Linked DNA regions of Dehalococcoides mccartyi CG5. The protein of the gene in region 2 interacts with the protein of the main gene of each other region in a pairwise test. Links are inferred from orthologs where the notes say so. Each region holds a gene or a part of one and is shown on either strand. Other genes may lie near its edges. The genes, in order: X794_RS01010 and X794_RS04005.

Region 1 (15,375 bases), 550 kb from region 2 along the record:
CCGGATTGATTATGACTGTATTATTCCGGACTTTTGCTGTTTTTCGAAAGAGGAAATGGCTACGCTATATCACTTTAACTTTGGGGTTGGGAGTTTTGGGATTCTGGTTATCCCGTCCATTGAGTCTGACCAATATAGTTGCGTGGTTGATAGGGTCACCACCTAACCTGCCTAATAATCTGTTCTTGTACATACTGGTTTTGGGAGTGGTAGGCCTGGTTTTATTGACCGGCAAGAATTTTTATTGTTTCTGGCTGTGTCCGTTTTCGGCAGTTCAGGAAGTGACCTATAGAATCGGTGGACAGATTGGACTCAAACCTAAGCCCAAAACCTACAAGTTCCTCAGGAATATACGCTTCCTGTTGTTATGGGCGGCTCTGATGCTGGTTTTCTGGTTTACCAATCCCTCGCTGGCTGTTTTTGAACCTTGGGGTACATTATTTAGCCAGGTAGGGGGAATAGATCAGTGGTTACTTCTTATTCTTACTATAACCTTTAGCTTCTTTATTTTCAGTCCATGGTGCTTCTACATCTGCCCGGTGGGGGCATTTCTGGATATTGTCATCAAAGTACGCAAGGGAGGAATCAGTCTGTGGAAAAAGCTCAAAGTATTCCGGGTAAAGAGGTTGGCAGAGGACAAAGCATAGTTGTGACCATAATGATAACCCTTATAGCTTTGTTGAGTATGGTAGTGATATTCATGAAGATAGCAGGTATTGAGATTTAGCATTGTTGGTTGTAAATCATTTTCAATAACTCATTTGCGGAAGGAGGATTAGATGAAAAAGGCCTTTGTATCCTGGAGTGGAGGCAAGGACTGTTCATTATCGTTACTAAGGGCGCTGAGGGACGGCTACGAGGTGCAGTGTTTAGCCAGTATGTTTACCGAAGGGACGGGCAGGCTTTACCCTCATCATTTCACGCCTCAATTACTTGAGAGCCAGGCGGAAGCCATTGGCATACCGCTGGAAATAACCTGGACAAACGGACAGGAGTATACCAGTAACTATATCAAGATGCTAAAGCGTTTTAGGGAAGAGGGCATCACGGTTGCCGTGTTCGGGGATGTGAGTGTGGGTAACCCGGACGCTCTGGAGCACCGGATGTGGGTGGAAAGGGTTTGCCAGGCCGCTGATATGGAAGTACTGCTGCCCTTATGGGATGAAGACCGCGAATCCATAATCGGTGACCTTATAGATTCGGGATTTGAAACCCTTATTGTAGCCGCCGATGACAGTAAATTAGGCAGGAGCTGGTTGGGCAGGAAACTTGATTATACACTCTTTAATGAACTCAAATCCCTGCACACAACTTCACCTGACGGCAAGATAGGGCTTTATCATACCCTGACGGTGGATGGGCCTATCTTCAAAAAGAAGCTGGAGATAGCTGACCGGAAGACCGTTTACAAGGAATGCGGCCTATATGACGGCAAACCCACTATAGCTCCGTTCTGGTATCTGGAACTCAGTGATTGTTTTCTGGTTGAGAAGCCGTTGCTGGTTGCAGAAGATATCGGGGTAGAAACGTCATGAAAACTAACATTTACCACATCACCCATACCCCGACTACCGGGAGTGTATCCCTGCGTTTCTGGGGTTGCAACATGAGTTGTCACGGGTGCCTGTGTAAAGAGGGGATTTATGACCACCTTCTTAAAGAGAACAGGTTCGATAAATTGCTTCAAGCGAAAAATACATCCAAGCCCGGACGCCTCCTGGAACTGGATGAAGTACTGGCCAGACTGGATGAACTGCAACCCAAAAAGATATTCCTGACCGGAGAAGAGGCCTCTCTTGACCCGAATTATGCCGCTATCACCAAAGCGTTCCACCAGCGTTTTAACTGTGAAAATGTTTTGTATACCAATGGCTTTAAGATACCTGAAATTGAAGATACGGATGCAGTTGAAGTAGGAATCAAGGCTATTTCCGAGGAACTGCACCAGTGGTATACCGAGCGCTCGGTTGAGCCGATAAAACAAAATTTCATCCGCTATGCCCACTCAGAGGTTAAGCTTACGGCAGCCTCTATACTTATACCCGGTCTGGTAGAAATTGAAGAAATTGAGCGGATAGCTCAATTCATCGCCAGCGTCAACCCGGATATTCCTTACTTTGTTTTGCCATACTTTCCGGCCGGTGATAATAACTGGCGCAAGACCAGGCCGGAAGAGGTTGCTGAAGCGGTTGAAAGAGTAAGCCGCTATCTGACTAACGTATCCGGCTGCCGGGGTGTTGAACAGGAAATACTCTATGAAGTGGAACGGGTGGTTTAAAGCCATGACCGGAGCTATTTCCAGAATATATTATCCCAAAGTATTCATTACCGGTGTCGGAGCCGGTGGCAGGGCCTTCCTGACACCGGTGGCTGAGGCGGCTGTAAGACGCTGCGGCATTATAACCGCCTGGGCAGAAGTGATAAAAAGTTTGGGGTTTAGTCTGGAAGGCAAGCTGGTTTTGGAACAAAACTGCACTAACTATCAAGAAGTACTTGTTAAGGCGGCAAAGCTGGCTCGAACTAAGGGGGAAGACATTGCCCTTTTAGTAAAGGATGACCCTCTGGTGTATTCAGCCGGCCTTGACAGCTACAAAGAGGTTTTTAAAGACTTCCGGATTGAATTTATACCGGCTGTTTCCAGTTTGCAGTTGCTGGCGGCCGCTACCCGGGTTTCACTGGAAGATTGCCTGCTGGTAGTCTATAAACCGGATGCCGCCGGCAATATTGACCAATCTGATTTAGTCGTAAAGCGGGAGCGTATGTTAAAGGCTTACAAAGCCGGTTACAACCTGATTATCTTGAATGACCTGGAACAAACTCTGGCCCAGACCGCCGGTTTTTTGATTGAGAGAGGGATACCGGCAGATACAAAGATAATAGTTGGCGAACAGATGGGCACTGAAAGCCAGAAAATAACCGGAAAAAGTATCTCTGAAGTATCCCGGGGTACCAGCCACTGGATGTCCTGTATGGCGGTAAAACAGCCGGAGTACTAAAACAGTAAATTGTGAGGAAAGATATGACCATCTCCAATCTTAAATATCAGGCTGATTCAACGCCTTGCGGAGATAAGGCAGATATGCAGACCAATGTTTACCACGTTGCCTATGCCCCGGCTATCAAAAAGGCTTACCTTTTCCACTGGGGATGCAATCTGGAATGCAAGGGTTGCCTGTGCAAGAAGGAAATAAACTGCATGGCACTGGAGGAAAATCTGGACGTGGTCTTCCGCGACCCCCGTTTCTGCCCGCCTCAGACACCTTCTGCTACGCTTTCCTTCGGAAAACTTGTTTCCCTGCTGGAGAATATAGAGCTTACCGAGGTGGCCTTTGAAGGGCAGGAAGCCTCTCTGGACCCGATGTTGCCGGATATCTGCCGGTGGCTAAAAGACAGAGGCTGCAAGGTTATTCTGCATACCAACGGGGTGGCCATGGCAGATGCCAGCCATATTGATGACGTGATTGTCAGCCTGAAAGCTATTACTCCTGAACTCTATGCCGGGTACACCTGCCGTTCCAATGCCAGCCTGCTGGACAACTTTCGGAAATACTACGAATCCGGGGTTAACCTGAAAGCCGAAAGTGTATATATACCGGACTATATAGGTCTTGAAGAAACCGAAAAAATTGCCAAGTTTATTGCTTCGGTGGATACAAATATTCCCTACCGGATGGATGCCTATTTTGCATCCGGTGACAACCCCTGGCGGCCGCCTACGCCTGAGGAGATGCAGATTGCTCTGGCGGTTGCCCGCAAGCACCTGAAGAATGTCTACTGCACCCAGCAGACCAAGAAGGACCTAAGCAAAGCAGACCTGCTGTACGAAGTGGTGCGGCTGTATTAGATAGCAATATGGAGTAAGGAGATCAAAAACTTGACTACTAAAAGTGAACTTAAAAAAATATCACTGGGTTCGTTTGAAGGCTTTACTGCCGATACGGTTTATTATACAGCTATTGGGTATCCTAATAATGTTTTTGCCCTTCGGTTTGATGAAATGCGGGATGTCATAAGCAGCCGCCACGGTATTATGAAGTCTGATTTTTTAACTATCTGCCATATACCGGACGAGCTGGGTCTTTATATGCATGACCAGAGCAAGAGCCATTTCTATTATTATGGGCAGCTGCTGGCAGATGTACTGAAAGAATATGACATTGAAATTGAAAACACCGCCTTCCTCTCCACCGGTGTTCAGATGCGTAACCTGGCCTTTGCGGTGGAAAAGTATGAAGAACTCTGGGTGGCTTGTTTTACCACCGCCGGCGTTCGCCACAATGCAGTTCGGATAGGCAAAGATGCGGCGGTGGGTATTGAACGCAACGGTGAATTCAAGGGTTTCGGGACTATCTGCCACGTGGTGATTACCAATGCTTCTTTTGACCACGGAGCTTTGGTTTCATCGGTCATAACCGTTACCGAGGCCAAAAATGTAGCCCTTCAGGAGATGGATATAAGGAGTTCCCATAATCCGGATTGGCTGGCCACCGGCACCGGGACTGACCAGGTGATTGTAGCTTCAGGCTTCGGAGAGAAGTGCAAGTATGTGCAGGGGCATACCGTAATAGGCAAGATGATGGCAGATGCGGTTATAAAATCTACCAAAGAAGCGGTGGCCAACTGTATCCGGGACACGGCCGGCCAGCCTGACTAGGTAAGATGAATATTTACCAGATTACCTATGAACCGAATTACCGGGTGCTGGGGCTCCATTTCTGGGGTTGCAACCTTTTTTGCCGCGGCTGTTATAAAAACTACTGGACTGACGACCTTAGTCTGCCCGGCAGTTCGGTAGAACAGCTTAAAGATGCCCCCAGAGCGAAAACCCCTGCCATATTTTTAACCCTTGAAGAGGTGCTTGAAAAGACCGAAGGCCTTGCCCCCCGAGATATATTCTTTATGGGCAAGGAAGCCTCGCTTGACCCCGAACTGCCTCTGCTTGCAGCGAGGCTTCATGCCCGGCACAAAGGTTTTCATACCCTGCTTACCAATGGCGTCAAGCTAACTGACCTTTCAGATATAGACGAAGCGGTTTTTGGTTTTAAATCTGCCAGCGAATCTGTCCATCGGGAATATACCGGGTTGTCCAACCTGGGCATAATGAACAATTTCAAGAAGGTTTATCAGAACGGTAAAAAACTGCAGGCCGAAATAGCCTTCATTCCCAATCTGGTAGAGGAAGAGGAGATTGGGGCGTTAGCTAAGACTATTTCTGAAATAGACCGCAAGATTCTTTTCCGGGTTACCTCGTATTTTGCGGTTCCGGGCGCCCCATGGCCAGCTGCTTCGCGGGAACAGGTGGAAGATGCGGCAGCGTTTGCCCGCAAATACCTTGATGACGTGGTTACCATGGCTTCAGACAGCCGGGATAACAGCTGGAAGCCGGAAGTAATCTTATAGGAATAAATATGAAACTAAGCGGGAACGCCAAAATAGTACTTGAAAAACGCTACCTGAAACGGGACGGAGACGGGAGTATTACCGAATCCCCGGAGGATATGTTCCGCAGGGTAGCGGATGCAGTGGCGGCGGCTGAAAATGCTTATAACCAGCAGGGTAAAGCCGCCTGCTGGGCGGACGAATTTTACCGTATGATGACCGGTCTTGAATTCCTGCCTAATTCGCCTACCCTCCTTAATGCCGGGCGCGAACTGGGGCTTTTGTCATCCTGCTTTGTTTTACCGGTGGAAGACTCTGTTGAGGGTATCGCTAAAGCCATCGGTGAAGCTATGATTATCCATCAGTACGGGGGCGGCACCGGCTTTGCCTTTGATACTATAAGACCGGAAGATACCCCGATTAAAAGCGGACATAACGTAGCCGGCGGACCGGTCAGACTGGTGGGGGTTTTTTCGGAGGCGGCCAACTATATCAAACAGGCAGGGGTTCGCTGTGGCTGCAATTCGGCCAGTTTGCCGGTAAATCATCCGGACATCCTGAAATTTATCCGGGCTAAAGATGAGGGTAATCACTCGGCCAATTTTGGCATTAATATAGCCCTGACTGACAGCTTTATCCAAAAGGTTAGACGCGGGGAGGATTATGAACTGATTAACCCGCGTACAGGGGAAGTTACCGGCAGTTTATCTGCCTCAGACGTTTTTTACCGCATCGCCCAAAGCGCCTGGGAAACAGGCGACCCGGGTATAATGTTTATTGACCGGATAAATAAAGATAATCCCACCCCGCAGCTTGGGGAATTTGTAACTACCGACCCCTGCGGCGGTCAGCCATTACTCCCGTATGAATCAGCTACCTTGGGGACTATAAACCTGTCCCTTATGGCATTGAAAGAGGGTAACTGCTTCGGGGTAGATTACCTGCGGCTTGGCAAGCTTATTGCCAAAGCTATCCGTTTTCTGGATGACGTGCTGGAAGTAAACCGTTATCCGATACCGGAAGTTGAAAGAGCGGCTAAAGCCACCCGCAAAATCGGCCTTGGGTTCATGGGCTTTGCTGAAATGCTGATAAAGCTGGGTATCCGCTATGATTCAGAGCAGGCGGTATCTCTGGCAGATAGGCTTATGACCTTTGTAAATGAAACAGTTAATAAAGCCAGTGAAGAACTGGCACTGGAACGGGGGTCTTTCCCGGCCTTTGCGGGCAATATATATGCTAAAAGCGGGGCTAAACCCAGACGAAATGCCACCTGCCTTACATTTACCAATACCGGTACCACCAGTATCATTGCCGATACCTCGGTAGGTATCCACCCTATATATTCACTGGTTATGGTGCGCAATATACTGGACGGGCAGCGTCTGCTGGATATCAACCATACTTTTGAAGAAACAGCCCGGGAAAGGGGTTTTTTCAACCCGGTGCTTATAGAAAAACTGCTGACGGGTGAAAGCCCTCAAAATTGCCCGGAGATACCCCGGGATTACCGCAGGTTGCTGGTTACCGCCCGGGATATTCAGCCGGAGTGGTGTATAAGGGTACAGGCAGCTTTCCAGAAACATACGGACAACGCTATTTCCCAGACGGTCAATTTTCCTAAATCTGCCACGGTTGAGGATATAGCAGAGTTATTCCTGAAATCCCATGAATTGGGACTTAAAGGGGTTACGGCTTATCGGGACAGCAGCCGGGACGTGCAGGTACTCTGCACCGGAACAGACTGCCGGGATATAGCCAAACAGTATTTTGAGGATTGCCATGTTTGATATATCGGTTCAAACACAAACCGGTCTGGTACAGGTTTTTTATGGTGACGGCCGGGGCAAGACTTCGGCGGCTATGGGTGAGGTCTGGCAGGCAGTTTCGCAGGGTCTTAAAGTCTGTGCGGTTTTCTTTATGAAGGGTAAACGCAGGGAGGCGGAATATAATATTCTTGAAAAACTGCAGGTGGAATACACAGTCTTTGGCCGAAGCGGTTTCCTGAGCAGTGCGGATACCCAAGCCGAGGATTCTAAACTTTGCCGCCAGGCTTTGGAATTTGCCGAAGGGCAAATACGTTCGGGCAAATGGGATTTGGTGGTGCTGGATGAAATTAACAATGCCCAGTATTACGGTTTTATACAAGCTAGAGATATCTTAAAACTTTTATCTGCCAAGCCTGTTGGCACCTCGCTTATCCTTACCGGAAAAGTGGTGGACAAAGCGGTAGCAGAGGAAGTAAATCTGATAGATGAATGCTGCAAGGTCAAACACCCGTATGACCGGGGTATTCTGGCCCGGCAGGGTATAGACTTTTGAAGATGAGTAAAAGCAGATGAACGAATATATTTTGATTTTAGTTCTGGCCGTCCTCTGGGACTTGGCTCTGGCCGAGCCTCCGGCGGCTATTCACCTGACTGTCTGGATAGGGCGGGTGATTTCGGTGGTAGAGAAAACCGGGCTTAAGATGCGCAGTCACGCCTTGCAGTATATCTTCGGCATGCTGGCCTCGCTCTTCCTGATAGCCCTCTTCGGCTGGCTTAGCTACTGGCTGCTTGCTTATCTGGGCGGTATCAGTTTTGTACTATACATAATAGCGGCCTTCTTACTGCTTAAGCCTACCTTTTGTTTTAAATTTAATGCCCGTATGTCTCTGTTGGTGGAAAAGTATCTGAAGGGCGGAGACTACCGGATAGAAAGTGCTGACAAGGAAATCCGCTATCTTTTGACAACAGTTGAACGCGAAAAAGGGGATGAGTTTGCCCCGCCCATGATATCCTCTACCATTCGTTCACTCTCGGAAAACGCCTCGGATTTTCTGGTTGCCCCCCTTTTCTACTTCCTGATTTTGGGTGTACCGGGGGCGGTAGCCTACCGGGTTTCCAATACCCTGGACGGTATGCTGGGGCACAGGGGAGAGTACGAGTATTTGGGTAAATTTGCCGCCTGCCTGGATGATATACTTAATTACATACCGGCAAGGCTGACCGGACTGATGTTTGTGCTCTCGGCCTTTGTTTCCGGTCTGGATGGTAAAAATGCCTGGAAGATGGCACTCAGAGACCAGTCCAAAACTGAAAGCCCCAATGCCGGCTGGCCGATGGCAGCTACCGCCGGTGCTTTGGGAGTCAGACTTGAGCGGGCCGGCCACTATGCTCTGGGAGACGCTGATAAACCCCTTACAGCAGGTCATATAGGCCAGGCCGTCAGGCTTTTTAGAGTAATGTCCGCTATTGATATTATTGGCAGTATCGGCATATTGTTTCTGCTATCTTGGGTGAGCCTAAATTAATCGGAGGTGGCTGTATGGCCAGAGAAATGACTCATTGTTACGTTAAAATACCCGTTAAGCCGCTGGATGACGCTGCCTTGGAAAAGGTACGCCAAATGGAACAAAAGTTGGGCTTGCCACTTATAGCTTTCAGCGCCCGAAATGATGAATATGCTCGTCTGACAGAAGAGCAACTAAAGGAACTGGATAAACTGGGGGAGGAACTGGATGCCTCCATTGTGGCCTATAGCCGGGGCAAGAGTGCCCGTCCCGGTAGCCAAGCCTGCCGTATATAGGGCAAAGGAATAATATGGAAAATATAATTTATCTGGATAATGCCGCCAGTACCTCGGTTGACCCGCGGGTAGTTGAGGCCATGCTGCCTTATTTTAGTCAATATTACGGCAATCCTTCGGCTATTCACCCCATGGGGCGTCTGGCTGATGAAGCCTTGGAAACCGCCCGTGAGCAGGTAGCGAGACTTATTAACTGCCAGCCGGAGGAAATCATCTTTACCAGCGGAGGTACCGAGTCCGACAATCTGGCTATCACCGGGGTCGCCTCTGCCTGCCGGGGCAATCATATTATTACCTCGGAGATTGAGCATCATGCGGTATTGGAAGCCTGCCATGCCCTTGTAAAAAAAGGCTTTGAGATTACCTATCTGCCGGTTGACCGCTCGGGGCAGGTTTCAGCACAGGACTTGCAGGCTGCCATTACGCCCCAAACCGCTCTGGTAAGTATTATGGCAGCCAATAATGTAATCGGCACCCTTCAGCCCATAGCTGAGATAGGGGCTATCTGCCGCAAACGGGGTGTATTTTTCCATACCGATGCCGTCCAGATGGCAGGCCACCTAAGCGTAGATGTAAAGCGGGATAATATAGACCTTTTATCCTTGTCTGGCCACAAGTTTAACGGCCCGAAGGGGGTGGGCATACTTTTTGCCCGAAGTGAAATACCTTTGTCACCCCTTATTCTGGGCGGCGGGCAGGAAGCGGGACTGCGCTCGGGTACTGAGAATGTTCCGGGGATTGCGGGATTGGGAGTAGCATCTGAAATAGCTATGGCTGAAATGGAGTCTGAAGCCAAGCGCCTTTGCAAACTCCGTGATGACCTGATAAACAGGATTCTGGCCGATATTCCAGGCACCTGCCTTAACGGACACCCGGGAAAGAGATTGCCGAATAATGTGAATATCAGCTTTGAAGGTATAGAGGGCGAATATTTTACCAAAGAGTTGTCCAAACAAGGTATCTGCGTTTCCACCGGTTCGGCCTGCAGTTCAGAAAGCCACGAAGCACCTTATGTGCTGCTGGCTATCGGACGGGAAAGGAAACTGGCTAACTGTTCAATCCGCCTGTCTCTGGGGAAGATGACCACTGCTGAGGATGTCAATAAAACAGTGGCTGCTATTTGCTCGGTTGCCGCCAAAATACGCAAGCAAACCAGAGTTTGGTAAGTATATTTAATTTAAAGCATTTGAGAGATACAAAAATGGCCATCATAAAAGCAAGAGACGTGTGTAAACTGCCCGGGATTAAGGCAGAAGTTCTGGATACCCAAGTCTGGGATACCAGAGCCAATGCACTTGTTATACATTTAGACGAATCTCGCCCATGCCTCTCCGGAACTGATGGGTATAATGACATCGGGCTAATTTGTAACTGTTACCTGCCCAAAGACCTGTGCGACTATCTCCATTACAGCCACAAAGATTACGGGGATTACTTAAACGACCTGAAGAAAGAAATTGCCTCATTTTACAGTGTTAATACTAAAGAAATATCCATGATATCCACCGGGGTGGATATGGCTGAACTTAGCTATGCCTTTGAGTCTTATGATAAGCTGTGGGTGTGTGCTTGGGTTACGGCTGGCTTTAAGCATAATGCCATGCGGATAGGGGTGGATAAGGCTTGCGGGATTGAAATTGAGGGTGAATATCAGCCCTGCGGCACTATCAATATAATTGCCGCCAGCAATGCCAAACTTGATTCCGCTACTATGGCCTCAAGCTTTATAACCATAACCGAAGCTAAGATAGTAGCTCTTCAAGACCTTGATATCCATAGTTCCTTTAACCCCAAGTTACAGGCAACCGGTACCGGGACTGACCAGATAGTAGTGATTTCCGGTAATGATTTTGTCTGCCGATACGCCGGTGGACATACCCGCCTGGGTGAGCTTCTGGCCAAAGCTGTTACCAGTGCCTGCAAAAAAGCCTTTAACCTTCAACTGGCTAAAGACCCCAATTACCACTTTGTGAGTGAACAATGAAGCTAGATTCCAATCAAACCGGCTGCCAGATAACAGACCAAGCCGGACGCAGGATAAACCTTAAAACCATGCCTAAGAGAATTATTTCTCTGGCACCCAGCTTGACTGAAATTGTTTATGCTATGGGTGCTGACAACCTTCTGTGCGGGGTGACCGAGTACTGTGATTATCCGCCGGAAGCCCGAAATAAGCCATGGGTAGGCGGTTACAGCACGGTTGACATCGGCCAGATTGGCAAAATACAGCCTGACCTGATACTTACAGGGCAGATACACCTCAAAGCGGTCATTCCTCAACTGGAGGCACTTGGTTACCCGGTGCTGGTGCTTGAACCAAGTACCATAGAAGGTCTGCTTGCAACTATCCGGATAATCGGGAAATGCACGGGTAGACAAGAAGCCGCCGAAGATCTGGTTAGATCACTGCAAAGACGTGCTGGCTTTGTTACTGCCAAAATAGGCTTGTTGCCCACTGAAAGCCGCCCCAAAGTTTACATACTTCATGAGTGTGAAACGTGGAAAACTTTTGGCTCCGAGACTATCGGTGATACTCTGGTCCATCTGGCCGGGGGGTATAATATCGGGCGGGATTTTGGCAGTTATTACCCTTATCCCACTAAAGAGGCTATTAAGCTTAAAAACCCGGAGATTATTATTGCCGAAACCGGTTACGGGGATAACCCGCAAGAACCGCTTAGTGTTGCCCTTAATGAACCAGCTTTGGCTCAGGTAACTGCCCGCCAAACAGGGCAGGTCTTCGGTATACATAGCGACCTTGTCAGCCGGGCAGGCCCCCGAATGGTGGACGGGCTTGAGTGTTTGGCTTGCCTTATTCACCCGGAGTTATTCCCTCAAAAACCGTCCGCTTGCCGTGGCAAGGTCTACATAGCCGGGGTCGGGCCGGGCTCAGCCGAATGGGTATCTCCCCAAGTTCAAAATCTGGTGGCAAAGGCAGATATACTGGTTGGCTGGGAACAGGATTTAAAGCCGGTTCGGAGTTTGATAAAAAACCAAAAGATATTCCTGCAGGAAGCCTGCAACTATCTTGAAATACCCAAGCAGGCGGCAGCTGAGGCTCAGAAAAACGGGGGCACTGTTGTTGTACTCAAAACCGGTGATCCGCTGGTCGCACCAGCCGGGATTCACGGCATAGCAAATACCTTTGGCGGATTTGAGATGGAGGTTGTTCCGGGTATAAGCTCGGTTCAGATGGCAGCCGCCAAGGCCTGTTTATCCCTGTATGATGCCGCCGTTATTACCTATCACCCTCTGCCCCATGACGGAGGTAAAGACCTGCGCAAGAAACGCAAGCGGATGCTTTCTGCCTTAAGCTGGGGATTGCATCTGATAGTCCTGACCGGCGTCCGCCAGATGCCGGATGATACTGCCCTCTATCTGCTTGGCAAAGGCATAGCGGCGGATTCTTCGGTGCTTATTTGTGAAAACCTGACCTACCCCAACGAGAAAATCACTGCATGCTCTCTGTCCGAAGTAGCTCAAAGGAAGTTTGACTGGCTTTCAGTTATGGTGATTTTTAACAGGTATACTTCGCATTAGTTAGTGATGCTTAAGTAATCATTCTGAACATATCAGCTTAGTACTTAGGTATGTTAACAAAGCAGCCAATCTTTAAAGATTGGCTGCTTTCCAGTTATCTTATGGTAATTGTATTTGCGTAGTAATTATGAAGAACGATTTGGCTTACTTACTTTTCCGGAAATACACAATCAGTAATACTACAGCGATAAAGCCTGATATCGGGTGGAACCAGAGGTTTGCTGTATACGATTCACCTTTATCTATGAGGGTGATCATTTGACATGCACAACCAATACTCAGAACAGCAAGTATAGCACCCAATATTCCATATAATTTATTGTTCACGTGATATCCTTTATTCGTCTTCATATTTATCGCTTTTATTCGCTGATACTATCAAGGTGCAGCTGTAACTGATTTCACAACTACCGATTATCCTAGGAAATCAGTTTCCCCTTGTCCTGCGGAGCCTGAGAATAGACGGCATCTACCTTAACTGTACCTACACCGGTAATATCAACACCCATAGCTGCTTTCAATGCTTTGGCAAATTGCTCAAAGAGGGGGCCGGAGGTGTGGTATTTCAGGAAAGTGCCCTTCACCTGGTAGGTGGTAAAGGGAGGTGCGATCGGGATTTTAACGGCTACAATAGCTACTTTCTTAGTTTCCTCAAGATTTTTAAAGGTACGGGTTGTGCGTCCATATAAATCAGCAAACGCCAGGGTTTCTTCATCAACAGCTGTCATGCTGGTTTTAGGAGTAACATTTAGTACTCCGTTTTTATCTACGGTAGCAACCATTTTGGGTACACCGGCATCCTGAAATAGGCTGATTACTTCTTTAGACATCTTAGCCATATTGATTTACCATCCTTTTATTATTAAAAATATGAGTGTTACTTAGATTAGGCTTAAGCAATTCCTAAGCCATGTAAACTCCTTTGTATAAATAATATCAATCTCAAGTGTCTATTTTAGGGACCTCAGGTTGAATATTAGTTATTAAGAGTATCAAACGCGAGATCTAAGGTTACCAATGTTTTTATATTTTCTGAGTTAGTGAATAATACCTATCAGCTTGTGCTACTCTAAAAGAGCAATTATGGCTAGGACTATAGCTGTTATACCAAGTAGCAGATGTACCCAGAAGAGTTTGATTGTGATAAACCCTTTAAGCGGGTTGTTAGGGGTTTTCAGGGTGAAACCACAGATTCCTGCAGCCATAATGAAGATAAGAGCCCAAGTAGTCATGAATATATCCTCCTTCAATGTTAATAGTAAATATTTGCATAAATATGAACTCTGGTCTGTAAAATTTATTACATTATTGTGGCTAGTTTTTCGGGTATAATTTAGATGTTACGCAAAGACGTGGAGGCCTCCTTTGGAATACTTGAATTGCATGATGGATCTGTGGTTGTTTGAATCTTTGAGCAAGTCTGAAAAGACCGAAATCAGTCATCTTTTTCGGAGGCCGGAGTATCTGAAAAATGAGCATCTTTTTAGTGAAGGTGAACCTGCGAGTGCCGTATTTGTTGTTACCAAGGGGAGGATCAAACTTTTTAAGACATCAGAAAACGGGAGAGAAATTGTCCTGGGATATTTGACCCCTAACCAGCTCTTTGGTGAAGAGATATTGTTTAATGATGCTATCCGGACTATTGCAGCCGTAGCAGTAGAGGACACCAAGCTGTGTGCTTGTTATAAAAATGACTTTGAAAATCTGCTTTCCCAAAATTCACAAATAGCGGTTAAGGTGATAAAGGCCTTGAGCGATAAAATTAACCATATTACTGAAACTTTGGCAGATATGGCCATTTACGATACTCAGGTCAGGCTTGCGCGCACTTTAGCGAGATTAGCCAAGGAACATGGCGAAGATGTATGTGATGGCCGGCGGTTAAATTTCCGTTTGACTCATGATGATTTGGGTTCTTTGGTTGGAGCTTCCAGAGTAATGGTAACCAATGTGATGAAGTCCCTCAAAAAATCCGGCATTATCAAAGATGATATCGACCATAAGCTGGTTGTCAGCCAGTGGTTTTTGAAAGATTATTCTGATGAAAAGCCAACATTTATCAGGAATAATTCAACCAGCTGCGAATGTTTCCCGAAATCTGATGCATAGGTGTGCAACATATAAGATAGATAGTCTATCGGAAAGAATGAGCAGGCTTTTTATCCTTATATAGCCTGTAAGTTTGGGAGATTCTTAGACTTAAGATGCTAGGTACGGTTCTACTTTGAGGTCTTTATCTTAGTGAATAGTATTGTTATCCGGCTTGATTGGATATAATCTCGATTGGGTAAATCAGGGTTTTGCGATTGACATAGGACGCCAGATGGTGGAGCTGAGGGGATTCGAACCCCTGACCTCCTCCTTGCAAAGGAGGCGCTCTCCCGACTAAGCTACAGCCCCACGGAGCACCATTATACCAAGTTTGAGTGAAAGTGTTAAATCGGGGGGGCGTAGCTGAATTTTTGAAGCAGCAGGTGTTTTAGATGAGGTACGGCATCAGTTGCCCCCAGCTCTCCCCGCAAGACTATTTCCGGGGCTTTCAGGAAATCGCCTGGACCTATTCCTGAGAGGTCAGGCTCAATGGCAATATCGGCGGCCAGCAGATTTTCCTGAGCCATATGTATTGACATAATATTTACTATCTGGAAGGCTGTATCAAAGACTGAGGGTTCCGAATCTCTGTTTTGTTTTATATAATCATGGCGGTAAATGGCATTTACCGCAATTACAAAATCTGCCCCCATGTCACGTACAATCTGAGCTGGAATAGGGGTAATAATGCCGCCATCCACCAGAAAACGGTTTTTGTTTTTCACCGGACGGAAAATAATGGGCAGGGACATGCTGGCAATTACTCCGTCAATAACAGGACCCTCGTTAAAGATAACT
Region 2 (15,296 bases):
CGTTAAGTTTCTTTATTCCGTATTCTTCAATAGCCTGAGGAGTCAGATTATCTATGCCTCCGGGGGTATTTATAAGTGCCAAACGAAGTATTTCCGCCACCATCAAACCCTCAGACCATGAGGCGATATAATCCATATTGCCATAGTTGTCAGGGTGATATTTCAGGCAGTATTCCTTCATTTTAGCCATTCCCGGCACATCTTCATCCCAGTTTACGGTGGGATAAACACCATAAATCCCTTCGGTATTGGTCACTCCGGCCAAATCTATCAGGGCTTTGGTGAATCCCCCATGACCACAGCCTATAGTCACTCCGGGATAAATATCCATCTGGTTCATCTGTTTGATAATAACAGACGTGGGTTGAGGAGTGCTGGAAATAAAGACTACATCAGGGTTTTGCCCCTTGAGGTTTATCAGATTAGCCGTATCATCAGTGATAGTGGCAGAGTGTTCGTAAACACCCACTATTTCTATACCTAAATCAGCAGCCAAAGCGTTTGCCGCATCACGAGCACCGTAACCGGTAGGATTCTGGAGTATCATAAGAGCCATCTTGGGAGTACCCTCTCCCTGCCAGATATTCTCCATGTAATATTTGGCAAAAGATGCCCAGCTGTCACCGTAATCCGGAAGCTGTGCATATATATGCTTCGGCGGATGGGTGCAAACAGGCGAACTGAAGACAGTAAAACCGGGGAAATTTGCCCTGTTGGCAATCTCCATAGAGGCCTGCATTTCTTTTGAGGCGCAGGTGGTGAAGAATAAACATTCTTTATCCATCATTTCCTGCACAATAGTAGCCGCCAGTGAAGAATCATATTTGGTATCCCGCCAAAGGACTTCTATCTGGTATCCGTTTACGCCGCCCAATTCCTCATTTATGTATTTGATTGCATCCAGTTTGGCATTCCCCATCACAGAGCCTTTTTCAGCCGCAGGACCGGTATAAGGTATGGAAAAACCGACTTTTAAAGTGGGTTTTACAGTTCCGTCAGGATTATTGACATCAGTCTCGCTTGTGCCGCATCCCCCCGCCGCCACCGAAAAAAGCAAAAGGAGCATACTAAAAAAGGATAAAGCTCCCCTCTTTATCAATTGTTTACGGTTTTGCCCTAACATGATTTATGCTCCTCCTTCTTTTCTAATTTCCTATTTTTTCGCCTAATACGAGAAAGGCCAATACCGGTAAGATGACTTGAACAACTGCCAGCGATGGGCGAGGCCCCTTGGTTCAAGCACCAGGAACAAGACGATTGCCAGACCGAAGACCATAGGCCCAAGCCCGGCTGCAAACCCGGATGGCAACTGCGGAAAAGCAGAGCCCATAAGGGGAGATACATATTGCACTCCCTGTTGAAGCAGGCGGATAAACAGTGTCCCTAATATAGGGCCTACCCCTGTACCCAATCCGCCGATAATCACAATACCTACATACAAAATAGAATCTGACAGAGTGAAGTTTTCAGCCGTCAAATAACCTATCCAGTGAGCCATGAGCGAACCTGCCACACCAGCCAGAAAACATCCGATGAAAAATGCCAGAAGCTTGTATCTAAATACATTTATACCCATAACCTCGGCCGCCAAATCATTATCCCGTATGGCTACAAATGCCCGTCCTATACGGGTGCGGGCAATATTTTTCATAAAGAAGATAGCCAAAACCGCCACCAGCATAATGATGAAAAACTGGCTGCCCTGAGTAGTAAAGTCAAAGTTAAAAAGGTTGATTGGAGGTATCACAATGCCGTTGAAACCGCCGGTCAGACCTGACCAGTGGTTTATTACCCAGATAATAATGAACTGGGCGGCAATGGTAGAAATGGCCAGATAAAACCCTTTTACCCGCAGGGAAGGCAACCCGAACAAAACACCTACCAGCCCGGCCATAATGCCTGAGGCTATCATATCAAAGGGGAAAGGCACACCCAGCTTATTTGCCAAAATAGCGGTGGTGTATGCCCCTACTGCAATAAAGCCGGCATGACCTACCGAAAGCTGGCCGCAATATCCCATCAATATATTTAAGCCGGCGGCGGCAATAACTGTAATGCCTATGAGGTTTAATATCCCCAGCCAGTAACTGTTGATATTGAAAGGCAGGCTGAACAGGAGTATCAAAAAACCTATAAGCATGGCCCAGTGGGTTTTGGTACGGAAAATTGCCATATCCGTCTTATAGCTAAAATTACGCGTTCCGCAAGGTAAATCCATGGCTATATCCTCTCGATGCGTTCCTGCCCAAACAGGCCATACGGCTTGATGAACATTACTATGATAATGATGATAAAGGGTATCACTTCCTTGACACCCGGCCAGGTAAGGGCAGTGAGATAACCGCCTCCCAGATTTTCAGCCAAACCGATTATAGGTCCGGCTATCATGGCACCCAGGAACGAATCAAGTCCGCCCAGTATCACCACTGAAAAGGCCTTGATACCGGTTTCCACCAGCCCCAGAGTGATACCGCCGATACTGGACATTAATACCCCGCCCACTGCCGCTAAAACTATGGCCAGCATCCATGACAGTGAGAATATACGGGTTACGGGTATGCCGCAGGCCTGAACTGCCTGTTGGTCATCAGCAGTAGCCCTCATGGCTACACCCATTTTGTGATATTTGAAAAAGATGGTCAGCAGGGCAAAAAGCAGTAAAGATATGCCGGCCGCCCACACATATTCCTGCGAGATAACAGCTGAACCGATATGGATAGGCGTTTCGGGGAATATTTTCGGCATAGCTGCCACGCTCTGCGGCCAGACAAAACTGACTACACCCTCAAGGAAAAATCCCACCCCCAGTGTCACTGTAACCAATGAAAGAATAGGTTGGCCGATAAGCGGTCTGAGGATAATTCTTTCCATCAGCCAGCCCAAAGCCAGTGCAAATAAAACCACACAGATAAATCCCAGCCAAAGGGGCATGCCTACCTGTGCCAGCATACTGTAGGTAAACCACGAGCATATAAGAACCATCTGCCCCAGTGCCAGATTGGCTACCGATGAGGATTTCCAGATAAGGGTAAAACCCAGAGCAATCAGAGAGTATACCAGACCGACTGTAATGCCGGTTATTATATATTGTAATAAATCTGCCATAATCTCCGCCTACAAAGACCTTACTTTTATACTGGTAGTTACCACACCCTTGCGTCCGTCCCGATAGGTTACCGCCGCTTCCACCTTTACTTCCTTATTCAGATGGTACATGGCATCTATCAGGTCTTTATATCTTTCGGATACAAATCCCCGCCGAAGTTTTCGGGTACGGGTAAGTTCAGCTTCATCGGGGTCAAACTCTTTATGCAGCAAAACAAATTTCCTTACCCTAGAGCCTTCCGGCAAATAACTGTTTACCCTCATAAGGTCTTTGGCCACTAAATCAGCTATTTCATTTTTCTGGGAAAGATCTACAAAGGTAGTGAAATTCAAACGGTTTTTCTGTGCCCATTTGCTTACCATAGTGAAATCAATATTTATAATAGCGGTTACATATTCCTTGTCTTCACCGCCAACTACCATGGCATCTTTTATATAAGGGCTGAAACGCAAGCGTCCTTCAATATACTGAGGGGCATATTTTATCCCGTTTGCCAGCACTCCCAAATCCTTAAGGCGGTCAAGGAATATCAGGTGACCCTTTTCGTTTATATTTACAGCATCACCGGTAGCAAACCAGCCATCCCGAAAACTTTGGGCAGTTCTCTCAGGATCTTTGTAATAGCCGCTGAACATACAGTCACTGCGGATAAGGAGTTCACCTTCATCTGTCAGGCGTACCTCAGTACCAAGCGCCGGCCGTCCCACACTTTCAAAGCTTATATCACCCTTCCCATGGGAAGAAATAAACCCGGCTTCAGTTGAAGCATAATTCTGCCTTAGCTCAATACCCATGGAATGTATCATTTTAAAAGTATCCAGCGAAAGCACCGAACTTCCGGTAACCCCGAATCTTACCTTGCTGACTCCAAGTTTATCTTTCAAAGGATGAAACAGCAGAGCGTCTGCTATTTTATGGCCTACCATGAGAGGCAAACCGGGCTTGCCTCCGGTGAGAGTTTTTTCGGCCATTTTATATCCCACGGGTGAAAGCACTTTATAAGCCAAACGTTTCAAGGGGTGGGCGTCCATTATTTTTACCTGTATCTCACTTACCAGACTCTCCCACTGACGCGGGCCGTATATGACGAAATTAGGCCCAATCTCACGGGTATCTTCGGCTACCGTTTCCGGTTCTTCAGGAAAATTCAGGCGTGCCCCGGAGAGAATGTGGGGTATAGTGGCAAAAAAACTGTCCCCCACCCATGAGGCAGGGAAATTGGAAATAAGATCGTCTTTATAACTCAGCGGGTAACGGGCAACAAAACCCTTTGCAGTAGTAATAAGGGAACGGTGGCTGAGCATAGCCCCTTTTTGCAGGCCGGTAGTACCTGAAGTGTAATAAACAAAGGCTATATCATCTGGTTTGGTAGTATCTAGCAGTCGCTCAAATAAATCTAGGTTGGCTTTTTCGTATTCCCTGCCCAGCTTTATTACTTCTTTAAAGCTTACAAGCATGGGGTCATCGTAGTTTTTAAGCCCTTTGGGATCCCAGTAAATAATCTTAATTAAGTTTGGCAATTCGGGCAGCAGCTCAAGAAATTTGTCTGCCTGTTCTTGGTCATTTACCACTGCCACTCTTACTTCAGCATGGCTGGCAATATATTTAACCTCGTCAGGTATGGAATCAACGTATATACCGGTAGGAATTGCACCAATAGACTGGGCGGCAAATTCCGCCCAAAACCATTCGGGTTCATTATCGCCTATAATAGCCACCCGGTCGGAAGGTTTGGTACCCAGGCTAAGCAAACCCAAACCGAAATATTTTACGGTTTGATAATAATCACTCCAGGTATATTTTTGCCATATACCCAGATTTTTCATACACATGGCAGGCTTATCGCCCCATTGCTCGGCGTTATGTTTTACCAGTTTGGGTATCGTGTCTACTTCAGCCATAACAACCCTCTTTATTTATCTGCCTAAAAAACTTCACCTCCCGCGTGGGGGAGGTGAGTCTGTAAAACACTGTTACCTATAAATCGGTTTACCTATTTTTACTCATCAGCTACCCCCGAAAGCGCACACAGGGTGCGCCCGGTAAACATGAAGCAAAAATAAGTGTAGCCTGCGTATTTCATTGGCGTAGTGTAACACAGGAACAAATAGGTGTCAAACAATATTCTTTTATATTCTAATAGTTGGTCAGTAGCGTATAAATACTGCCTGATTGACAAGCCGAAAGCTATTGATTATTCTAGAACTATTATCCAACGGGAGAACAAGGTCTTGAAAAAGCTATTATCCGGCAATGAAGCTTTAGCCTTAGGTGCGTATGACGCAGGTCTTAAACTGGCCGCTGCCTATCCCGGCACTCCCAGTACCGAAATAATGGAAAATCTGGCTAAATTTCCAGATATACATACCCAGTGGTCATCTAACGAAGCCGTAGCCGTAGAAGTAGCTACCGGTGCATCGTACACCGGGGTACGGGCACTGGCTGCCATGAAACACGTAGGCCTCAATGTAGCCGCCGATGCGTTTATGGCTGTTTCCACCACCGGTGTAAAGGGTGGATTAGTCATAATAGTAGCGGATGACCCCGGCATACATTCATCCCAGAACGAACAGGATACCCGCCACTATGCACATCTTTCAAAAATGCCGGTGCTTGAGCCGTCAAACAGCCAGGAGGCTTATGATTATATGGCTCTGGCATTTGAGCTAAGCGAACATTTTGACACTCCGGTAATTCTGCGCAGTACTACCCGTGTTTCCCATTCCAGTTCTCTGGTAGAAACCCTCTCCGAAAGACAGGTACCTACCCTGCCAAGCTTCAAACACGACGCCTCTAAACTGGTTATGGTACCCACCGCTGCCCGCATGCAGTGGCCGAAGGTACTTAAACGGGAAGAACTGATAGGCGAATATGCCGAAACCTGCCCCTTTAACAAATACATACCCGGAAATGCCAAACTGGGTATTATAAGCAGCGGCATTGCTTTTCAGTATGCCAGAGAAGTTTTCCCTGAAGCTTCTTTCCTGAAGCTGGGTATGACTTTCCCTTTGCCAAAAAACCTTATAAAAGAATTCAGCCAGAGTGTTGAAACTATATTTGTTGTAGAGGAACTGGATTCAGTTATTGAAGATGCTCTCTGCCGCATGGGTATTTCGGCAATAGGCAAAAAATATGTACCCCGCAGCGGCGAACTGAACCCGGATATCATCCGTGCTTCTGCCGTAAAGGCAGGCATACTACCTGAACCAAAAGATATTCTGTTTAAACCTGCCACTTCAGACTTTCCCAAGCGGCCGCCGCTTTTATGTGCCGGTTGCCCGCATACCGGCGTATTTTTTACCCTTAGCACACTGGGGCAGCGTTCGGCTCTGCCCGGCAAACCCAAACGTGAGCCCAAGCTGGTACTTGCAGGTGACATAGGCTGTTACACTCTGGGTGCTTACCCCCCGCTTTCAGCTATGGATACCTGTGGCTGCATGGGCGGAAGCATCAGCCAGGCGGTAGGTATGGAAAAATCGGGCCTGACCGAGCCAGTTATAGCCATTATAGGTGACTCCACCTTTATGCATTCCGGTATAAATGGTCTAATTAATGCGGTTTATAACCAGTCACGGATAACCATACTTATACTGGATAACCGCACCACCGCCATGACCGGCCATCAGGGAAACCCCGGTTGCGGTATTGCCGCAAGTGGTCAAACAGTTACCGAAGTGAATCTGGAAGAACTGGTAAAGGGAGCGGGCATAAAAAACCTCCAAATTATCCCTGCTTTTGACCTGAAATCCCTAAGAAACGGGCTGAAGAATGCGATATCCAGCGGGGAACTGAATGTGATAATTGTACGCGGGGAATGCAATGTAATCTGCCGTAAACGTTCCTTGCCCAATATTATAGACACCGGCCTGTGCAACCGCTGTGACGCCTGTCTTCTTTTAGGCTGTCCGGCTATCCAGCGTGAGGGTGATAAGCTATTTATAGACCAGGGTCTTTGTACCGGCAATAACTGCAACCTGTGCCATCAGGTCTGCCCCAAAAAAGCCATTAAAACCAATGAGGCGGCGTAAGTTTATGAAAAAGTTTGATATATTGATTGTGGGCGTGGGGGGACAGGGAGTCATACTGGCAAGTAATGTGCTGTGCGATGCGGCTATGGCCGCCGGCTATGATGTCAAAAAGACTGATACGCTCGGCATGGCTCAACGCGGAGGAAGTGTAGTCAGCCACCTCCGTTTTGCTAAGGAAGTCCGCTCTCCCCTTATTTCAAAAGGGCAAACAGACCTTATTATTGCCTTTGAAAAACTGGAGTCTGCCCGCTATATGGAGTATCTGGGTTCACAAACCAAAGCGGTTATAAATGATATGGCCATGCCTCCGGCTTCCATAAGTCTGGGCCTGTCAAAATACCCTTCAGATGCCGAAATACTGGACGGATATACCCGCTTAGGTATAAAAGTGGATTTTATAGCCGCAAATCAGGCAGTCAAAGAGCTGGGCAATCCTAAAATGCTGAATATATACCTTCTGGGATATGCCGCCCGTTATCTGCCCTTTGATTTTGAAATACTAACCGAGGCTATAAAGAAACGCCTTCCGCCAAAGTTACTTGAGGCAAATTTGAAAGCATTTTCAGCGGGATACACAGCGTCCGCTAAGCAAAGCTAACTCAGGGAGCAAGTATTATCAGATTCGGCAGATGCAATATCTACCAAAAGCTTTGAAAGCAAGTCTGAAATTCTCAGTTCACCCACCAGTTTGCCTGCATCATCTATTACCGGCATTTCTACCATTTCCTTGTCTGCCATCAGGTTTATGGCATGAGCAATGGCATCGGTTTGTTTGACGCTGATAATTTCGGAAGTTATTTCTTTAATAGTGCATGACTGGCTGAGTCGCAGTACTTCAAAAGCATCCGAACGGGTCACGATATGTTTTTCAGACACAATATTCAGCTTCACTTTTACCCATTCAAGCAGCTGTTTAAGTTTAACAACCCCGGTCAAAATGCCATCTTTATTTACCACGAAAAGGACGTGGGTGTGCGTATGAGCAGCAAAAGCCTTTATGGCATATTCAATACCCATATCATCTTTAACCATCCGCTTGTCGGATATCTTTTCACACAGTTCACTGACGATAACGTTTTCCAAAATCCCTCACCCGTCTATTTTTCTTTTTGTACAGTTATCTCTGCCTGGCAATGGGGGCAACAGGATTCTCCCCGTCCAAACAACCCACCGCAAGCGGGGCAATAAAAAAGTGACAGCTTGCAGGCTTTGCAGAAAGGCATGCGTGCTTCAGTTTCAGTAGTAATATCACAATATGGGCAAGCAGCAGGATTTTTACCGGAATTTGAGTGTGTCATATTAACCTCTGGCCTGAACTTTGATTTTATAGTCGGCAATAGCGCTGTGCAAGGCTTGTGGCCCCATTTGGGAACAATGGTTACGGTTCTGGGGCAACCCCTTTATTTCAGCCTCTACTGCCTTGTTATCAATCTTCATGGCTTCTTCAATTGTCTTGCCGGTAGCCATCAGGCTTACCAAACTGGATATAGCTACAGCCGCCCCGCAGCCATAAGTTTTAAACTTAACTTCTACCAAACGGTTATCTTTAACCCTTATGTAAAATTCAGTAACATCGCCACAAACGGCATTGCCGGCCCTGCCTATCCCGTCAGGATTTTCCATTTCACCTGAATTAAGAGGATTAACGAAATATTCCATAACCTTTTCAAAGTACAAAGTCATATCACATCCCCTTTTCCCCGGATACTATTAGGATAACAATAGAAAAACCAAAAAGCAAAACTTAACTCTTATATAATTTTAACACATACTTTTTAAGCTTAACAGTCAAACCTTAAACCATATCTTGTGTGCTATAATATTACAAAATATGCCGAGGAGGCCAAAACCATGATGTTTGATTGGTCAAGTGCTGGCTGGGGCTGGATGATTTTTGGCGGTATCTTCATGGTCATTTTCTGGTGTGCTATTATCGGAGTAATTATCTGGGGCATTATCCACCTTACTAAAAAAGGGCAGACTGCATCTTCCGTTTCATCTGCAACCAATAAAACCCATTACATGGAAATATTGAAAGAACGCTATGCAAAGGGCGAGATAACCAAGGAAGAATTTGATCAAATGAAAAAAGACCTCTTGTCTTAGCCCAAAGCAATGCCTGAAAATAACCTGACAGATACTCTGCCCAAGATAATTACAGGTATAAGCGGCATGTCATGTACCAGATGTGCCGCCGGTATAGAAGGCCGTTTGTCAAAAACAGCCGGGGTAATAAACCCCAAACTGAATTTCGCCTCCGGCAAGCTTATATTTAATTATGATCCTTCCATTATCAATCTGGCAGATATCAAGTCAATTATCACTGATTTGGGTTATGGCATTATCAGCCGCAAATCCATTTTCCCCATAAAAGGCCTCCACTGTGCATCCTGTGTAGCCAGGGCAGAAAAAGCTCTGAAGAATACCGTCGGCGTAATTAATGCCAGTGTCAATCTGGCTAACCAGACTGCCAGTGTAGAATATCTGGACTCCATTACTTTCCGCGAACTCAGCCAGTCTATAAGCAATATGGGTTATGAACTTTTGCCTGAAGAAACGCCTCAGGATGAACTTTCCCGATCAGAAGATGCCGAAACCCGTAAATTGAAACGGGAACTTTCCGTCGCTTTGCTACTTGGAATATGTCTTATGATAACCGGTTTCCTGCCTGCATTCAGCGGTAAGGAAATTTTAATGTTCCTGCTGGCAACGCCTGTTCAGTTTTGGGCAGGTATACGTTTTTACAGGGGGGCATTTTCCGCCCTGAAAAACCGTACTACAGATATGAATACCCTTATAGCACTGGGTACTTCCGCAGCCTATCTGTACAGCCTGATAGCTTTGCTATTTCCATCTTTATTTGATTCGCCCCTGCTGGAAAAACACCTGTACTTTGACACCTCCGCCATGATTATCGCCCTTATCCTGACCGGGCGTTTTTTGGAATCCCGTGCCAGAGGGCGTACCTCTGATGCCATTCGCCGTCTGATAGGTCTGCAGCCTAATACTGCCTCAGTTATCAAAGACGGAAAGGAGATTTTGGTAAGCATCAGCCAAGTTATGGCAGGCGATAAGATTGTTATCCGCCCGGGTGAAAGACTGCCGGTAGACGGACTGATACTGGAGGGTTATTCCAGTCTGGATGAATCTATGATAACCGGCGAAAGTATTCCGTCTGAAAAAAAGACCGGTGATAATGTCATTGGCGGTACATTCAATCAAACCGGTGCGTTTACATATGAAGCCCGAAAAGTTGGGGCAGATACCGCACTTGCCCGTATAATCCGTCTGGTTGAGGAAGCTCAGGGTAGCAAAGCCCCTATTCAGCGTCTGGCAGATAAAATAGCCTCGGTCTTTGTGCCTGCGGTTATAGGAATAGCTATATTGATCTTTGTTTTCTGGCTGGCCTTAGGGCCTGAGCCATCTTTTACTTATGCATTTTTGAACCTGATAGCAGTACTGATTATCGCCTGCCCGTGTGCTTTGGGGCTGGCCACACCTACAGCCCTGATTGTCGGCATGGGAAAAGGGGCTGAAAACGGGATACTTATTCGCAGTGCAGTAGCTCTTGAGAAAATGCATAAGCTGGATACTATTGTACTGGATAAAACAGGCACCCTTACCCGCGGCAAACCGGTACTGAGCAATCTGGTAAGCCACCGTCTGGATAAAGATGCCTTTTTAACTTTGACTGCTTCTGCCGAACAGTTTTCCGAGCACCCGCTGGCCAAAGCTATCTTGAAAGAAGCTGTACGCAAAAAACTTGAACTTTCAAACCCGTCGGAATTTTCCGCTTTGCCGGGCGCAGGGCTAAAAGCTACCATAAACGGCGCCCAAATACTCATTGGCAACGCCAACCTGATGCAGTCCAATAATATATCACTGGGTGCATATCAAGCTGAAGCTGATAAACTCTGGGAAGCGGGGGAAAGCCTTATTTTCGTAGCTGTAGATGGCAAACCTGAGGGTATTGTGGCCATCAGGGATATTTTGAAACGCGAATCTGCTGCGGTTATTGCCGAACTGAAAGCAAACAAACTTAATCCGATTATGCTCACAGGTGACAACCACCGGGCAGCCAAACGTATTGCAGATGAGTTGGGTATAGACCAATATATAGCTGAGGTCAAACCCGAAGACAAGTCTAATCTGATAAAAGACCTTCAGGCAAAAGGTCACTTTGTAGCGATGGTGGGGGACGGTATCAATGATGCCCCGGCACTGGCTAAGGCAGATGTAGGCATAGCCATTGGCACCGGCACTGATATAGCTATGGAAACTGGTGATATCACCCTTATTTCAGGTGATCTTTTCGGCATTACCAAAGCTATTCGTTTGAGCAAGGCAACTTTAAATACTATCCGCCAGAACCTTTTCTGGGCGTTCTTCTATAATATTATTCTGATTCCGGTAGCAGCCGGTGTACTCTACCTGTTTTTCAGCCAGAATGGCGTGCCTCAACCCCTGCGGTTCTTTCTGGGGGAATACGGCTTTTTAAACCCCATACTGGCGGCTCTGGCCATGGCTATCAGCTCTCTGACCGTAGTCGGCAACTCTCTCCGCTTGCGAAGTCTAAAACTAAGTAGCTATCCGAAGCAATAATACATACGTTATAAGTAGTGATACGTATTGAGACATTTTTGCCTGCGTGTCATACTTTTTATATGGATAATGAGCGGGCATAAAAGGAGGTATGATTATGACTCTGGAAAGATGGCAACCCGGTTGGTCACTTCGCCCCTGGCGTCCTTTCCGAGAAGTACTCAGTCCCGGCCTCTGGAACATGCTTACTAATGAACGTGACTGGCTGCCGGCAACCGAAATGGTAGAACTCAAAGACAAATATCTGATAAAAGCAGAAATGCCCGGAATAAACGAAGAGGATATTGAAGTCTCGGTATCTGATAACGTTCTCAGCATAAAAGGTGAAAAAAAGTGCGATTGCGAAATATCAGAAGAGAACTATTATTTCAGTGAGAGGAGTTACGGCAGTTTCTCACGCTCTATGACCCTGCCCAATAATACCGACCCTCAGAATATTGCTGCCACTCTGGATAATGGCATTCTGGAAATTACCATACCCAAGTCATCTGAGGCCAAACCCAAAAAAGTTTCGGTAATCAAGGCCGCCAAACCCAAAAAAACTGACCTTAATACCCAATCCATAAAACCTAAAGCCCAATCCTGACAATGGCTATACACTGCCCGCTCTAAATAATCCAAATAGAGAAAGGACTCCAATGGAAAAATCAAAAACCATAGAGCTACTCACAAAAGATATGGAAGATGAGCATGGAGCCATTATCCAATATCTGGGTCATGCATATGCTATCGGCGAAGGTGAGGTAGCTTGTGAAATAGAAGCCATTGCCCGTGAAGAAATGCGCCATCTGGACTGGCTTGCAGAAGCTATCACAACTTTGGGCGGCGAACTGAGTTTTAAACGCGGCATGATGGATATGACCGGTAAGACTGTATCTGAATGGATGCAGGCTAATGTGGGGCTTGAGAATGGGGCCATTACCCAATACCGCGAGCATATAAAACTCATTGATGACCCCAAGATTAAGCGCTTGTTAGAACGCATACTCGCAGATGAAGAATCCCATCAGGGTGATTTCAAGCATTTTGTTGAAAAAACCCTGCGCGAAAAAATGGTGGACCGCCGCGGAGATACATCTAATATTACCACTGAAAACCTGAGTTGGGGCATAAAACACGAATACACTGTTATCATCCAGTATCTGCTTCAATCTTACTCAGCTAAAAACGAAGAAACCCGAAAAGAACTTCAGGATCAGGCTATAAACGAAATGCAGCACATGGGCTGGCTGTCAGAAAAAATGATAGATAAAAAAGGCCACCCCCATCTGGAACATGATAAATTTGAAAAAACCCGTGATCATACCAAAATGCTCAAGGCAGACATAGAGTTAGAACACAAGGTAGCCGATAAATATGACCAATCTGCTGCCCAAACAAACGAAAGTGATGTCAAAGAACTTTTCCAGAAGCTGGCAACCCACGAACGTTACCACGCTGAAATATTCAAAGACCTTTTGGAATAAAAATATATTACACTTCGGAGGAACAGGCTATGTACACTGCACGTGACTATTCTGCCCTGACTGGTATTGAAGGGTTTTCTGATACCCTGCTTAAAAACCATTTTACTTTATACCAAGGTTATGTAAACAACACCAACAAACTTGCGGATACTTTAAAGGCCATGCTTGAGGAAGGTAAAACAGCTACGCCGGAATATGCTGAGCTCAAACGCCGTTTCGGGTTTGAATTTGACGGTATGCGTTTGCACGAATACTATTTTTCTAACCTTGGAAAATCTGTACCCCTATCAGAAACGGGCAAATTCTACCAGGCACTGGCAGCAGAATTCGGTAGTTACCAGCTCTGGGAAGCAGACTTTAAAGCTACCTCCGCTATGCGGGGCATAGGCTGGGTAATACTCTATAAAGACCCTCAGACCGGACGCCTGTTTAACCAGTGGATAAACGAGCATGAAGCCGGGCATCTGGCAGGTGCCACCCCGATACTGGTAATAGACGTATTTGAACATGCCTTCCTGACAGATTACGGGCTGAAACGAGCAGAATACATTGCTGCCTTTATAAAAAATATAAACTGGTCTGAGGTGGAAAAACGTTTCCTGATATAAACTTATTCTTAATATCCCAAAAAACCAAAGGGCAGTAGAAATACTGCCCTTTGGCATACACTTCTGGTATATTTTGAAACCCTAAAACGGTTATAAGTTAGTCAACCGGTATATCAGTCATATAGGATTGCACGATACCGGTTTCAGGAAACCAATAATAGACTGTTGTCCCTACCATAGCTTCGCATAGTATATAAGAATATCCATCTGCATGCCCCCATGAAATACAGGCAGATACCAGATATCCGTCTTCCATAGCCGCTTTTTGTACTCTCAGAGCAGTAGCATATTGGTCATCAGCGTAACTATATTCAGTTTGTTTATGGCTGCTTGCCCACAGTTGTAGTTTATTAAGAGACTCAAAATTTCTAAGCGGATATTTTGCCTGAATGGCTGAAAGCTCATCTTCGGTAGTTGCTAATTGCGCTTCAGATAAACTAAGCTGGTTGTTTACATCCTGAATAGTACTCTGGGCAGCAGCAAGGTCTGACTGCAATCCGGTCTTATCTGCATTAAGCCCGCTAATAGTTTCTTGCTGGGTATCAATAGTATTACTGTCATCTATATACTTATAGCCTAAAAACCCAGTGCTTATGATAGCTAATGCCAAGAAAGCCGAAAGCAGTGTAACCGGCATGTTGGTTTTTTTCTTTTGGGGTGCAGGGCTCCATACGGAAGCACCATTTGAAAATGATGATACACCTGTTTCACCCATGGGTGTTTTTGGGGCAATTTGCTCAACTGCCGCCGGCTGGGTTATTACAGTTTTGTCTTCAGTCAGTTGCATTTTCTCCTGTTTTGCACCGCATGATTTACAAAATAAATCATCATCAGACATGGCGTTTCCGCATTTTGGACAATACGACATCTTCTAACCTCTCATATTTGGATACCTTGGGTATTATAGTCTTGCGTTAGCTATAGCTGTCAAGATATTCATAATGAATATTTTCAGACCAAACCAATACTTAAATCTATAAATATATATTTGCCATTAGTTATAGCAACAACAAAAAAGCCCCCAGCATTTTAGTGCCAGGGGCTTAAATTTAGCTTTAATTTTGGCGCGCCTAGAGGGATTCGAACCCACGACCCTCGGTTCCGAAGACCGATGCTCTATCCACTGAGCTATAGGCGCAGGCCGCTTTGAAAATGGGGTGAGTGATGGGACTTGAACCCACGATCTCCAGGGCCACAACCTGGTGCCTTAACCGCTAGGCCACACTCACCAAAACCACCCGTATTATAGCCAAAACTGGCCTATCATTTCAATTTATTCTTGAAACTGGCAAATTTAGCTTTAACGCCTTTCCAGATAAGCGATAGTTACGCCCGAACCGCCCTCTCCATACTCTCCTAAACGGTAAGACTGAACAAGCGAATGCCCTTTTAGTTCATCCCAAACCAGCCCGCGGATTACACCGCCGCTTTTTCCGTGTATAATTTTTATAACCATATGCCCTGCCATGAACGCATCATTTAAGTA

Evidence for each region.
Region 1: the proteins of X794_RS04005 (region 2) and X794_RS01010 interact in binary tests that used the Escherichia coli proteins (3 or more experiments, as listed by UniProt). The link is inferred for Dehalococcoides mccartyi CG5 from one-to-one orthologs.

What each region holds. Positions count from the first base shown.
Region 1 is NZ_CP006951.1:194,992-210,366, forward strand. Bases 8,181-11,036 are described here. They hold X794_RS01010 (cysteine desulfurase family protein), read left to right. Parts: upstream 8,181-8,960; coding sequence 8,961-10,112; downstream 10,113-11,036. Other genes in these bases: cbiB (adenosylcobinamide-phosphate synthase CbiB), read left to right, coding at 8,181-8,671; X794_RS01005 (hypothetical protein), read left to right, coding at 8,686-8,946; X794_RS01015 (adenosylcobinamide amidohydrolase), read left to right, coding at 10,148-10,930; cbiE (precorrin-6y C5,15-methyltransferase (decarboxylating) subunit CbiE), read left to right, coding at 10,927-11,036. In the rest of the region: X794_RS00955 (FMN-binding protein), read left to right, coding at 1-647; X794_RS00960 (diphthine--ammonia ligase), read left to right, coding at 780-1,535; X794_RS00965 (radical SAM protein), read left to right, coding at 1,532-2,278; X794_RS00970 (SAM-dependent methyltransferase), read left to right, coding at 2,256-2,996; X794_RS00975 (radical SAM protein), read left to right, coding at 3,020-3,844; X794_RS00980 (adenosylcobinamide amidohydrolase), read left to right, coding at 3,875-4,654; X794_RS00985 (radical SAM protein), read left to right, coding at 4,660-5,400; X794_RS00990 (adenosylcobalamin-dependent ribonucleoside-diphosphate reductase), read left to right, coding at 5,409-7,166; X794_RS00995 (cob(I)yrinic acid a,c-diamide adenosyltransferase), read left to right, coding at 7,159-7,698; more of cbiB, read left to right, coding at 7,715-8,180; more of cbiE, read left to right, coding at 11,037-12,486; X794_RS01030 (pyridoxamine 5'-phosphate oxidase family protein), read right to left, coding at 12,906-13,325; X794_RS07365 (hypothetical protein), read right to left, coding at 13,551-13,718; X794_RS01035 (Crp/Fnr family transcriptional regulator), read left to right, coding at 13,852-14,595; X794_RS01045 (patatin family protein), read right to left, coding at 14,922-15,375. UniProt on the Escherichia coli protein: Master enzyme that delivers sulfur to a number of partners involved in Fe-S cluster assembly, tRNA modification or cofactor biosynthesis. Catalyzes the removal of elemental sulfur from cysteine to produce alanine.
Region 2 is NZ_CP006951.1:747,630-762,925, forward strand. Bases 7,126-9,902 are described here. They hold X794_RS04005 (iron-sulfur cluster assembly scaffold protein), read right to left. Parts: upstream 8,818-9,902; coding sequence 8,434-8,817; downstream 7,126-8,433. Other genes in these bases: iorA (indolepyruvate ferredoxin oxidoreductase subunit alpha), read left to right, coding at 7,126-7,134; X794_RS03990 (indolepyruvate oxidoreductase subunit beta), read left to right, coding at 7,139-7,732; X794_RS03995 (CBS domain-containing protein), read right to left, coding at 7,729-8,217; X794_RS04010 (SHOCT domain-containing protein), read left to right, coding at 8,986-9,240; X794_RS04015 (heavy metal translocating P-type ATPase), read left to right, coding at 9,250-9,902. Also shown: X794_RS03965 (ABC transporter substrate-binding protein), read right to left, coding at 1-1,123; X794_RS03970 (branched-chain amino acid ABC transporter permease), read right to left, coding at 1,166-2,218; X794_RS03975 (branched-chain amino acid ABC transporter permease), read right to left, coding at 2,221-3,105; X794_RS03980 (AMP-binding protein), read right to left, coding at 3,115-5,007; more of iorA, read left to right, coding at 5,338-7,125; more of X794_RS04015, read left to right, coding at 9,903-11,736; X794_RS04020 (Hsp20/alpha crystallin family protein), read left to right, coding at 11,834-12,322; X794_RS04025 (ferritin-like domain-containing protein), read left to right, coding at 12,375-13,202; X794_RS04030 (superoxide dismutase), read left to right, coding at 13,232-13,810; X794_RS04035 (zinc-ribbon domain-containing protein), read right to left, coding at 13,908-14,678; X794_RS04050 (Smr/MutS family protein), read right to left, coding at 15,111-15,296. UniProt on the Escherichia coli protein: A scaffold on which IscS assembles Fe-S clusters. Exists as 2 interconverting forms, a structured (S) and disordered (D) form. The D-state is the preferred substrate for IscS.